Regions from separate parts of the Enterobacter sp. MGH 24 genome, predicted to be linked through region 1. Evidence: predicted binding sites of a transcription regulator. Region 1 holds the regulator's gene; each other region holds the start of a gene.
What was found. The regulator CRP, encoded in region 1, controls carbon source genes, mostly activating them, when cyclic AMP is high. The targets are predictions, from matches to a motif close to ATGTGANNNNNNTCACAT.
Positions count from the first base shown of each region.

Region 2: a site for CRP is predicted at 1,703-1,720, ahead of ldtB (L,D-transpeptidase). Genes of this name have one in related genera too.
Region 3: a site for CRP is predicted at 2,139-2,156, ahead of L370_RS00800 (CidA/LrgA family protein). Genes of this name have one in related genera too.
Region 4: a site for CRP is predicted at 2,415-2,432, ahead of garD (galactarate dehydratase). Genes of this name have one in related genera too.

Region 1 covers NZ_KI535657.1:1,031,671-1,034,915, forward strand. Annotated here, with positions in the region: gene L370_RS16820 (hydrolase) at 1-105, shown strand, start outside; gene L370_RS16815 (YheU family protein) at 102-320, shown strand; gene L370_RS16810 (phosphoribulokinase) at 351-1,220, shown strand; gene L370_RS16805 (OsmC family protein) at 1,309-1,713, opposite strand; gene crp (cAMP-activated global transcriptional regulator CRP) at 2,025-2,657, shown strand; gene L370_RS16795 (YccS/YhfK family putative transporter) at 2,715-3,245, shown strand, end outside.
Region 2 covers NZ_KI535657.1:2,908,669-2,911,913, forward strand. Annotated here, with positions in the region: gene L370_RS08245 (GntR family transcriptional regulator) at 1-639, shown strand, start outside; gene ldtB (L,D-transpeptidase) at 683-1,603, opposite strand; gene L370_RS08235 (ABC-F family ATPase) at 1,826-3,245, shown strand, end outside.
Region 3 covers NZ_KI535657.1:4,550,902-4,554,146, forward strand. Annotated here, with positions in the region: gene dusC (tRNA dihydrouridine(16) synthase DusC) at 1-412, opposite strand, end outside; gene L370_RS00810 (AraC family transcriptional regulator) at 438-1,250, opposite strand; gene L370_RS00805 (type 1 glutamine amidotransferase) at 1,310-2,020, shown strand; gene L370_RS00800 (CidA/LrgA family protein) at 2,205-2,600, shown strand; gene L370_RS00795 (CidB/LrgB family autolysis modulator) at 2,597-3,245, shown strand, end outside.
Region 4 covers NZ_KI535657.1:828,416-831,660, reverse strand. Annotated here, with positions in the region: gene L370_RS17890 (DeoR family transcriptional regulator) at 1-674, shown strand, start outside; gene garD (galactarate dehydratase) at 731-2,302, opposite strand; gene garL (2-dehydro-3-deoxyglucarate aldolase) at 2,677-3,245, shown strand, end outside.

The DNA of each region.
Region 1 (3,245 bases):
GGCGGCCACGTCGGGTTTATCGGCGGCACGCTGCGCCGCCCGAAAATGTGGCTTGAGGCGCGCATTCCTGACTGGCTGACTCCTTATCTGGAGGGTGCAAAATGATTATTCCCTGGCAGGATCTGGCTCCCGAAACGCTCGATAATCTGATTGAAAGCTTTGTATTACGTGAAGGCACCGATTATGGTGAACAGGAACGCTCGCTTGAGCAAAAGGTCAACGATGTAAAGCGCCAGCTAAAAAGCGGCGACGTGGTGCTGGTGTGGTCAGAACTGCATGAGACGGTCAATATCATGCCCCGCAACGCGTTTCACGGCTGATCTTCCACCCTTTTCAGTCAGGGAGTTGCTATGTCTGCCAGACATCCGGTTATTGCCGTTACGGGGTCGAGTGGTGCGGGAACCACTACCACCAGCCTCGCATTTCGCAAGATTTTCGCCCAGCTGAATCTCCGTGCGGCGGAGGTCGAAGGCGACAGCTTTCACCGCTACACGCGTCCGGAGATGGACATGGCCATCCGTAAGGCGCGCGATCTGGGTAAACACATCAGCTACTTCGGCCCGGAGGCCAATGACTTCGGCCTGCTGGAACAAACCTTTATCGAGTACGGTCAGAGCGGTAAAGGGCAGTCCCGCAAATATCTGCATACCTATGATGAAGCCGTTCCCTGGAATCAGGTGCCGGGAACCTTTACCCCGTGGCAGCCGCTGCCGGAACCCACCGACGTCCTGTTTTACGAAGGATTGCACGGCGGCGTGGTCACCCCTCAACACGACGTGGCGCGCCACGTGGATCTGCTGGTCGGCGTGGTCCCTATCGTTAACCTGGAGTGGATCCAGAAGCTGACGCGTGACATGAGCGAGCGCGGCCATTCTCGCGAAGCGGTGATGGACTCCGTGGTGCGCTCCATGGAGGATTATATTAACTTCCTGACGCCGCAGTTTTCCCGCACCCATATCAACTTCCAGCGCGTGCCGACGGTGGACACCTCCAACCCCTTTGCCGCCAAAAGTATCCCGTCCCTGGATGAGAGCTTCGTGGTGATCCATTTCCGCAACCTCGACGGCATTGATTACCCCTGGCTGCTGGCCATGCTGCAGGGCTCGTTTATTTCGCACATGAATACGTTAGTGGTGCCGGGCGGAAAAATGGGGCTGGCGATGGAGCTCATCATGACGCCGCTGGTGGAGCGACTGATGGAAGGGAAGCAGATTGCGTGACGCCTGTTGCCGGATGGCGCTTCGCTTATCCGGCCTACGTTCGTGCAGTTGTAGGCCCGGTAAGCGCAGCGCCACCGGGCTTTGTTTTTTAAGCCTCGATCACTTCATACGAATGCGTGATTTTTACCGCTTTCTCCAGCATTAACGCCACAGAGCAGTACTTCTCCGCAGACAGGTCCACCGCACGCGAGACCGCCGCGTCTTTCAGCTCTTTACCGGTGACCACAAAGTGCAGGTTAATATGGGTGAACAGGCGTGGCGCCTCTTCGCGACGTTCTGACGTGAGTTTGACTTCACAATCCGTCACGTCATGACGACCTTTTTGCAGGATCGACACCACGTCAATTGCGCTGCATCCCCCTGCCGCCATTAGCACCATTTCCATTGGGCTTGGTGCTTTATCGCCGGAGTTACCGTCCATCAAAATCTGGTGTCCTGAAGCGGACTCGCCCAGGAACGTTAAACCTTCAACCCATTTCACGCGCGCTTGCATATTCTTAAACTCCAACGTTGCATTTTTGGTGACAGATTACGCGTGCGTTACATTTCTCGCAATGGAAGGCGACCTGCATCATGCTGAAGCGAGACACCAGGAGACACGCGGCGAAAGCTATGCTAAAACACTCTGGATGCTACAGTAATACATTGACGTTACACATGTATGCAGAGGACATCAAACTTTACTGGCTGCGAAACGTTACGGTAGCCGACTTCCCAGGGTATGGGTAAGAATTCGATTGCAACCCCAGAGTCCGGATGCATCTGATGACTCTGGTGACAGCTTATAACAGAGGATAACAGCGCATGGTGCTTGGCAAACCGCAAACAGACCCGACTCTCGAATGGTTCTTGTCTCATTGCCACATTCATAAGTACCCATCAAAGAGCACGCTGATTCACCAGGGTGAAAAAGCGGAAACGTTGTATTACATCGTTAAAGGCTCGGTGGCAGTGCTGATCAAAGATGAAGAAGGGAAAGAGATGATCCTTTCTTATCTGAACCAGGGCGATTTCATCGGTGAACTGGGCCTGTTTGAAGAGGGCCAGGAACGTAGCGCCTGGGTTCGTGCAAAGACAGCATGTGAAGTGGCTGAAATTTCTTACAAGAAGTTCCGTCAGCTGATTCAGGTTAACCCTGACATCCTGATGCGTCTTTCTTCCCAGATGGCGCGCCGTCTGCAGGTCACGTCAGAAAAAGTGGGTAACCTCGCCTTCCTGGACGTGACAGGCCGTATCGCGCAGACCCTGCTGAACCTGGCGAAACAGCCAGACGCCATGACCCACCCGGACGGCATGCAAATTAAAATTACCCGTCAGGAAATTGGTCAGATCGTCGGTTGCTCCCGTGAAACAGTGGGCCGTATCCTGAAAATGCTGGAAGATCAAAACCTGATCTCCGCCCACGGTAAAACCATCGTGGTCTACGGAACGCGTTAATTCCGCTTAAACGGCGTGCCATCGCAAGGTGTCACGCCGTTTTTGTCTCTACTCCCCATGTGGCGCAGGCTGATCTATCACCCGGAAGTTAACTACGCACTGCGGCAAACGCTGGTGTTGTGCCTTCCTGTGGCCATAGGTCTGATCCTCGGACACCTCCAGCAAGGCCTGCTGTTTTCCCTCGTGCCCGCCTGCTGCAACATCGCCGGTCTTGACACGCCGCATAAGCGCTTTTTTAAACGCCTGATTATCGGTGGCTGCCTGTTTGCTGGCTGCAGCCTCGCCGTACAGCTTTTACTGGCTCGGGATATCCCGCTGCCGCTGATCCTGACCGTACTGGCCATGACCCTCGGCGTGACGGCGGAAATCAGTTCGCTGCACGCCCGCCTGCTTCCCGCTTCGCTGATTGCGGCCATTTTCACGCTGAGCCTCGCCGGGAATATGCCGGTGTGGGAGCCGCTGCTGATCTACGCCCTGGGGACATTATGGTACGGGCTGTTTAACTGGTTTTGGTTCTGGCTGTGGCGGGAACAGCCGCTGCGTGAATCCCTGAGCCTGCTCTACGTGCAGCTTGCGGATTACTGCGAA
Region 2 (3,245 bases), 1.9 Mb from region 1:
CTGCCGGACCAGTTTGCGCTGGCGGCGGAGTTCAGCTCCAGCCGGATGACCATTCAGCAGGCGATGCGCCAGCTGATCGTCGAAGGTCTGGTCTATACCCGCCAGGGGCAGGGCACGTTCATCCGTAAAAATTTCCTCCAGCTCTCGCAGTGGGATCTTTCCGGCAGCGACTACTTTGGCGCGACTAAAACATGGGAACATCTGGGCACGGTGACCAGCCGGGTAGTGCATTTCGAGCTGCGTTTCCCGAACGAAAAAGAGCAGGCGTCGCTGATGGTTAACGCCGATGCGCCGATCTATGACTTCATTCGACTCCGCCTGCTGAACGGCGAGCCGATGTCGCTGGACTCCACGGTGATGCCGATGAATCTGGTGCCGGGCCTGACGAAAAACCATCTTGAAGGTTCAGTGTTCCAGTACGTGCAGGAGACGCTGGGGCTGAAAATAATGGGGTCGTATCGGGTGGTGCGGGCGCTTAAGCCCAACGCGCTGGACAGGGAGCATCTGGTCTGCGAGCAGACCGATCCCGTACTGGAAGTGGAGCAGGTGATTTATCTGGAGGATGGCACGCCGCTGGAGTATGCCCACTGCCACTATCGGTACGACCACGGCGGGATCGTGATCGTGAATAACGGGTAAAAAAAAAGCGGGCAACGAGGCCCGCTTTTTTAATGCTTCATTATCAGTTCAAACGCACCGGCATACCGGAGCGGTTCTGCACGGCCTGGTCAACAATCGCCGTTTCTACGTCTGGCTGAGACGTCACCGCCTGCACCGCGCTGTTCAGCGTCACAGGAACGACTTCGTTGTTGTTGATCTGGTCTTCGCTGGTGGACAGCGGGTTGTGCACTTCGATGTAGCGGCTGCCGTCTGGCTCGGAGGTCGCTTTCACCGGTTCGTTGATGAACTGCACGCGCGTACCGACCGGCACGTTTTCGAACAGGAACTTAATGTCGTCGTTACGCAGGCGCACGCAGCCGTGGCTCACGCGCAGGCCGATACCGAAGTTGGCGTTGGTACCGTGGATAGCGTACAGACGGCCAATGTACAGCGCGTACAGACCCATTGGGTTATCCGGGCCTGCCGGCACAACGGCTGGCAGCGGTTCACCCGCAGCGATGTATTCCGCGTGCATTTTGGCGGTCGGCGTCCAGGTTGGGCCCGCTTTCTTACGCTCAACTTTGGTGGTCCAGTTCATTGGGGTGTCTTTACCCAGCTGGCCGATACCGATTGGCAGCACGATAACGGTGTTGGTACCTTTCGGGTAGTAATACAGACGCATTTCGGCGCTGTTAATCACGATACCTTCATGAACCGTATCCGGCAGGATCAGCTGCTGAGGAATATTCAGCACGGTACCCGCTTTCGGCAGATACGGGTCAACGCCCGGGTTCGCTTCCAGCATGTTAGACAGGCCCAGCTGGTACTGCGCAGCGAAATACTCCAGTGGCTGAGAGTTACCTTCTGGTACCGTCACAACCTGGTTCTGGCCTACCAGACGGCTACCGTCTGTTGGCAGGGGATACGTCACCGCAGACGCGGTCTTACAAAAACCTACTACGGCTAACGCCGCCGCAAAAAGCGTTGTTAATTTCATGTTCATGTTGTGCGAGGTATCTAAGCCATTCCGGCGATGAGTTGATAAGTCTGAATCTGTGATGGGAGCGCATTATATGTGCATTCCCGCTCACAGGGAATTCAGATGTGTACGAAATCACATTTTTTTCGATTTTGTTAAAGTTTAGCGGATTGCCGCAACACGGGATCTCAATTCGGAATTGTGGCATAATGACGTGTTTATCACACTTTTCGCAGGAATCTCCCCGTGTTAGTTACCAGCAACGTCACTATGCAGTTTGGCAGTAAGCCGCTGTTCGAAAACATTTCCGTCAAATTTGGCGGCGGCAACCGTTACGGCCTGATTGGTGCCAACGGTAGCGGAAAATCCACCTTTATGAAGATCCTCGGCGGTGACCTGGAGCCGACGCTTGGCAACGTATCGCTCGACCCTAACGAGCGTATCGGTAAGCTGCGTCAGGATCAGTTCGCCTTCGAAGAGTTCACCGTGCTCGACACCGTGATCATGGGGCATGGGGAACTGTGGGAAGTGAAGCAGGAGCGCGATCGCATCTACGCGCTGGCCGAAATGAGCGAAGAAGACGGCTATAAAGTGGCCGATCTGGAAACGCAGTACGGCGAGATGGACGGTTACTCTGCGGAAGCGCGTGCGGGCGAACTGCTGCTGGGCGTCGGCATTCCGGTTGAACAGCATTACGGCCCGATGAGCGAAGTGGCGCCAGGCTGGAAGCTGCGTGTGCTGCTGGCACAGGCGCTGTTCTCTAACCCGGACATCCTGCTGCTCGACGAACCGACGAACAACCTGGACATCGACACCATCCGCTGGCTGGAGCAGACGCTGAACGATCGCGACAGCACCATGATCATCATTTCGCACGACCGTCACTTCCTGAACATGGTCTGTACGCACATGGCGGATCTGGACTACGGCGAGCTGCGCGTGTACCCGGGCAACTACGACGAATACATGACGGCGGCCACCCAGGCGCGCGAGCGTCTGCTGGCGGATAACGCCAAGAAGAAAGCGCAGATTGCTGACCTGCAGTCCTTCGTCAGCCGCTTTAGCGCTAACGCCTCTAAGTCGCGTCAGGCGACCTCGCGTGCGCGTCAGATCGACAAAATCAAGCTGGACGAAGTCAAAGCCTCCAGCCGTCAGAACCCGTTCATCCGCTTCGAGCAGGACAAGAAGCTGTTCCGTAACGCGCTGGAAGTGGAAGCCCTGGCAAAAGGCTTTGAGAACGGCCCGCTGTTTAAAAACTTCAACCTGCTGCTGGAAGTGGGCGAGAAGATTGCCATCCTCGGTGCCAACGGCGTGGGTAAATCCACCATGCTGAAAACCCTGGTGGGCGAACTGCAGCCGGACAACGGCACCGTGAAGTGGTCTGAAAACGCGCAGATTGGCTACTACGCGCAGGACCATGAGTACGAGTTCGAAAACGACCTCACCGTCTTCGACTGGATGAGCCAGTGGAAGCAGGAAGGCGACGACGAGCAGGCGGTACGCAGCATTCTGGGTCGTCTGCTGTTCAGCCAGGACGACATCAAAAAGCCGGCTAAAGTGCTCTCCGGTGGTGAGAAGGGCCGCATGCTGTTCGGCAAGCTGATGATGGAAAAACCAAACATCCTGGTGATGGACGAACCGACTAACCACCTGGACATGGAATCTA
Region 3 (3,245 bases), 3.5 Mb from region 1:
CCGTCACCGGCAAATGCGAAGGCACGGCCTCACGCATGGCTTTCGCGCCGCGGTAGATCAGCTCAGGATCTTTCAGCAACGTCGCCCCGCCGCCGCTGCCGTTCACCAGCTTCGACGGACAGCCGCAGTTGAGATCCACCCCGTAAGAGCCCAGCTCAACCGCGCGGGCGGCGTTTTCCGCCAGCCATTCGGGGTACTGCCCGAGCAGTTGAATACGCACCAGCGTGCCGGAAGAGGTCCGGCTCTGGTTGTGCAGCTCGGGGCACAGGCGGAAGAAGGATTTTACCGGCAACAACATATCGACCACGCGCAGAAACTCCGTCACGCAGAGATCGTAATCGTTCACCTCGGTCAGAAGCTCGCGCACGAGGGAGTCGAGCACGCCTTCCATTGGGGCCAGTAAAACACGCATAGCAGTACCTGTGAAAAAAGACGCGCTATAGTAGCCGCTCTCTATATCGCTGGGAAGCGCTTCTGTTCAGGGAAAAGTCAGCTGGCGTTGCCCCGACAATGGCGCGAAACGCCGCCGCAAATGCCGCCTGCCCGGAAAACCCCAGCATCCAGGCCACCTGTTTAACTGGGTATCCGTTGGCGAGCAGGTCCAGAGAGGCACAAATCCTTGCTCGCTGTCGCCAGGCCCGGAAGCTAAAGCCGGTATCTTTAATAAAGGCGCGTGAGAATGTGCGTTCAGACATCGCGGCCTGTTCCGCCAGCCTGTCCATAGAAACATCCCAGAGATTGCTGGCAATGATGTCACAGGCAACGCGATGTAACCGCTCATCCACGGGCATCGGTAATTCGGCCGAAATCTGCTGCGCCTCGCTGAGGATGTCGAGCAGCAAAACGGCCATGCTGCGCTGACTGGCTGGCCGATATTGCTCACTGAACAGCCCGGCAATCAGCTCTTTGAACAACGCTGTCGCCATAATCACGTGAACCTCTTCTTTCCGTTTAAAAGGCTCACATTGCGATATCAGCGCCGGGCTAAACCAGACCGCACGGAGCTCCGTTGCGGATAACACGCTGTAGGTGTGTTCCTGAAAAGGCGGGATCCACAGCGCGCGCTGCGGCGGGATGACCCAGCGTTTGGTGCCGGTTTCGACCAGCATCACCCCTTTGATGGCAAACAAAAGTTGCCCCTGTGAATGCCGGTGAGGCGGATCCACTTCGCCGCGCGTATAGCGAATTGCCCCTCTGGACCATCCAATGGCATCGTCGTGAATTGGCGTTTTATCGATAACGGTTGGCATTTCACATTCCTCCCTTCCTCTTATGATGCTGCTTGTACACGTAACCAGAGAGAGACGCAATGCACATTCATTTTATCCTGCATGAACATTTCGAAGCGCCAGGTGCCTATGAAATCTGGGGGAAAAACCGCGGCTGTAGCCTGAGCTACTCCAGAGTTTATCAGGGCGATCCGTTACCCGAAGACCTGGAGAGCACGGACGTGCTTATCATCATGGGAGGCCCGCAGTCACCCGCCACCACGCTTGAGGAATGCCCCTGGTTTGATGTGCAGGCGGAAAAGGCACTCATCAGCCGCGCGATAGAGGCAGGTAAAACGGTGATAGGAGTTTGTCTGGGCTCACAGCTTATCGGCGAAGCGCTGGGCGCAGCGTTTTGCCACAGCCCGGAAAAAGAGATCGGCAAATTTCCCGTCAGGCTCACTGAGGCAGGCAAGGCCAACCCGCTGTTTAAGGATTTTGGCCACGAGCTGAGCGTCGGTCACTGGCATAACGACATGCCAGGGTTAACGCCGCAGGCTAAGGTGCTCGCTTACAGCGAGGGCTGTCCCCGTCAGATCGTGCAATATGGCGAACGGGTTTACGGTTTTCAGTGCCATATGGAGCTGACGCCGGAGGTCGTTGAGCTGCTGATTGAACATTCGCAGAACGATCTCCGCCGCGCGGCTGAATTTCGTTTTGTCGAAACGGCGGAAAAACTTCGCTCGCATGATTATCGCGAAATGAATCAGGTGCTGTTTTCTTTTCTCGATAAACTGACCGCCTCGCGCTGATGCATTCTCTGGCGCGTCACTTCGCCACCGCACGCCCTTTCCTCTAAACTGTAGCCTGCCCCTGTAAGGTGATACCGGACGTTCCATTCTGGAATGTCTGGTATGCTCAAATTTCATGATGTGATCCGTGGCACATTTTTAGGTTTAATTGTATGATGAATGCGTTTCAGCAAGGACTATCACCATGAGCAAATCATTGAACATTATCTGGCAATATCTGCGCGCATTCGTTCTGATTTACGCCTGTCTGTATGCCGGGATTTTCGTCGCGTCGCTGCTGCCTATCACCATTCCCGGCAGCATTATCGGTATGCTGATCCTCTTTGTTTTGCTGGCGCTGCAAATCCTGCCCGCAAAATGGGTCAACCCCGGCTGCTTCGTCCTCATTCGCTATATGGCGCTGCTTTTCGTGCCTATCGGCGTCGGGGTGATGCAGTATTTTGATTTGCTCAAGGCCCAGTTCGGCCCGATTGTGGTCTCCTGCGCCGTCAGTACGCTGGTGGTTTTCCTGGTCGTGAGCTGGAGTTCGCATCTGGTGCATGGCGAACGTAACGTGATTGGGGAGAAAACAAAAAAATGATGGCCAATATCTGGTGGTCCCTGCCGCTCACTCTGGCAGTGTTTTTCGCCGCACGTAAGCTTGCCGCGCGTTTCAAAATGCCATTGCTGAACCCCCTGCTGGTGGCGATGGTGGTGATTATTCCGTTCCTGCTGCTCACCGGCATTCCTTACGAACGTTACTTTGCCGGCAGCAAAATCTTAAACGACCTGCTGCAGCCTGCCGTTGTGGCGCTCGCCTTTCCTTTATATGAGCAGCTGCACCAGATCCGCGCCCGCTGGAAATCCATCATTACCATCTGTTTTGTGGGCAGCCTGGTGGCGATGCTCACTGGGACGTCGGTAGCGCTGTTGATGGGGGCCTCCCCGCAGATTGCCGCCTCTATCCTGCCGAAATCGGTGACTACGCCTATCGCGATGGCGGTCGGCGGCAGCCTCGGCGGTATTCCGGCCATCAGCGCGATGTGCGTTATTTTCGTCGGTATTCTCGGCGCGGTGTTTGGTCACACCCTGCTGAACGGGATGCGTATTCACACTAAAGCGGCACGGGGACTTTCGATGGGGACCGCCTCCCACGCCCTGGGCACAGCCCGCTGTGCGGAGCTGGACTATCAGGAAGGGGCGTTTAGCTCGCTGGCGCTGGTGATCTGCGGGATTATCACCTCCC
Region 4 (3,245 bases), 200 kb from region 1:
TGACGATCCGCAACGACCTGGCGTTCCTGGAGAAGCAGGGCATTGCCGTTCGCGCTTACGGTGGGGCATTGATTTGCGAAGGCACCATGCCGGGCGCTGAGCCTTCCGTGGAGGATAAAAGCTCGCTGAATACGGCGGTGAAGCGCAGCATCGCGCAGGCCGCTGCTGCGCTGGTCAAACCCGGGCACCGTATTATTCTGGACTCCGGCACCACAACGTTTGAAATCGCCCGTATGCTGCGACAGCATACGGATGTCATTGCCATGACCAATGGGATGAACGTGGCGAATGCGCTGCTGGAGGCGGAAGGCGTTGAGCTGCTGATGACCGGCGGGCACCTGCGCCGCCAGTCGCAATCCTTCTACGGCGACCAGGCGGAGCAGTCCTTACAGAATTATCACTTCGATCTGCTGTTCCTGGGCGTTGACGCCATCGATCTCGATCGCGGTGTGAGCACGCATAACGAAGACGAGGCCCGCCTGAACCGCCGGATGTGTGAAGTTGCAGAGCGTATTATCGTCGTGACCGACTCCAGCAAGTTTGACCGCTCCAGCCTGCATAAAATCATTGATACGCAGCGGATTGATATGATTATCGTCGACGAGGGGATCCCGACGGAGAGTCTGGACGGGTTGCGTAAAAGCGGGATCGAAGTGGTGTTGGTGAAGGGGTAGTTTCTCTCCTCACCCTAACCCTCTCCCCTATGGGGAGAGGAAAGGGTTAGGGGCAATCACGTCACCGGTGCCGGGTTGAACACCGCAAGCTGGTTATGCAGCCCCCATTGGTCAGAAAAGGTTTTCTTCCGCCCGCTCGCCACGTCCAGAATGAAGTGGAACAGTTTCCAGCCCACGTCCTCAATGCTCTCTTCCCCGGTGGCGATGGTGCCCGCGTTGATGTCCATTAAGTCATACCAGCGGTTTGCCAGCTCGGTGCGGGTCGCCATCTTGATCACCGGCACCGCCATCAGGCCGTACGGCGTGCCGCGCCCGGTGGTGAAGACCTGTACCGTAATGCCGGATGCCACCTGCTGCGTGCCGCAGACGAAGTCGCTGGCCGGCGTTGCCGCGTAAATCAGGCCGCGCTTCGTCGGGCGCTGGCCTGGAGAGAGCACTTCTGCAATGGCGCTCTGGCCGGATTTCGCAATAGAGCCAAGGGCTTTTTCCACCACGTTTGCCAGGCCGCCTTTTTTGTTGCCCGGAGACGGGTTGGCGCTGCGGTCGGTTTTGCCCATATCAAGATAGCTATCGTACCAGGCCATCTCCTCAAGCAGGCGCTTGCCGACATCTTCATTAACGGCGCGTGGCGTAAGCAGATGGATGGCGTCACGCACTTCGGTCACCTCGGAGAACATCACCGTGGCGCCGCAGCGAACAAGCAGGTCGGACGCAAAACCCACCGCCGGGTTGGCCGTCACGCCGGAGAAGGCATCGCTGCCGCCGCACTGGGTGCCCACGACCAGATCCGAGGCCGGGCACGTTTCGCGCTGGCGGCGGTTGAGTTTGTCGAGATGGCGCTCTGCCACCTGCAGAATATCGTCGACCATTGAGCGGAACCCAACGTGGCGTTCGTCCTGCAGGCGCACGATGCTGGCCTCGTCTGCCGGAATGGCTTTCATATCTTCGGTGCCCTGCAGCAGGCGCTCGGGCTGCAATTTTTCACACCCCAGACCGATGACCATCACCTCGCCGCCAAAATTCGGGTTCAGGGCGATGTTGTGAATGGTACGGATCGGCACTACGGCAGCGGGTGCATTAATCGCCACGCCGCAGCCGTAGAGGTGGTTCAGACCCACTACGCCATCCACGTTCGGGTATTTTGGCAGCAGATCGCGCTCGATGATTTTCACCACATAATCCACTACGCCCGCCACGCAGTGCACGCTGGTGGTAATGCCGAGTAGATTTTTGGTGCCAACGCTGCCGTCCGCGTTGCGGTAGCCTTCGAAGGTATAGCCCTCCAGCGGAGGAAGCGGTTCCGGCACGCGGGTCGCCAGCGGAAGCGTATTCAGCGGCGGCGCTTTTGGCAGTTCAACCAGCGACTCTTCAATCCAGCTTCCCTGCGGGATAGCGCGGACGGCATAGCCAATAATTTCACCATAGCGCACGATTTCGCTATTAGCAGGGATATCCACCAGCGCCACCTTATGCCCCTGCGGAATATGCTCAATCAATTCCAGCCCGTCCGGGAAGCGGGTTCCCGCTTTTAAGCCGTTGTCGTTGACAATAATCGCCACGTTATCGGTGTCATGTACTTTTATATAAAACGCCGTCGGCGATGCCTGTCGAATTTCAATGTCGGCCATTGTTCACTATTCTCCAGCAAAGTGTCTGATAATAAATTCAGCCAATTTTCTAATGGTAGAAATAAATACGCGGCTTTCAGAAATAAAGCATGGCAGCATAGGGGATATGAAAATGTGATCGCGATCGCTCCCGAACCGGCAATCCCTGATTCTGTGCATTAGCGCCCAGTGCCTTGTGCATATGCAAAAGATTTTATCAAAATGTACCGCAATGCTTGAGCATTACAACAATGTGTAGTCGTGGATTGCGTCTTATACTGAATGACGATTTTATAACGCCAAAATACGTCAGAATAATAAATATAATGCTGGCGCGGTGTCTGAATAAATAAAATGATACTGAAAAAGGCTGCGGAATAAAAAAGGTAAATACGATGAGTAACGATATCTTCCCGAATAAATTTAAAGCGGCTCTCGCGGCGCACCAGATTCAGATTGGCTGTTGGTCCGCGCTGGCAAACCCGATCAGCACCGAAGTGCTGGGTCTGGCCGGTTTCGACTGGCTGGTGCTGGACGGCGAACATGCGCCGAACGATATCAGCACGTTCATTCCGCAGCTGATGGCGTTAAAAGGCAGCCCCAGCGCCCCGGTGGTGCGCGTACCCACCAACGAGCCGGTGATTATCAAGCGTCTGCTGGATATCGGTTTCTACAACTTCCTGATCCCGTTTGTGGAGACGGAAGAACAAGCGGCACTGGCCGTTGCGTCAACGCGCTATCCGCCAGAAGGGATCCGCGGCGTTTCGGTTTCGCATCGCGCCAATATGTTTGGCACCGTGCCGGACTACTTCGCGCAGGCCAATAGCAACATCACCATTCTGGTTCAGATCGAGAGCCAGCAGGGCGTTGATAACGTTGACGCGATTGCAGCCACAAACGGCGTGGACGGTATCTTCGTCGGCCCAAGCGATCTGGCTGCTGCCTTTGGCCATCTGGGTAACGC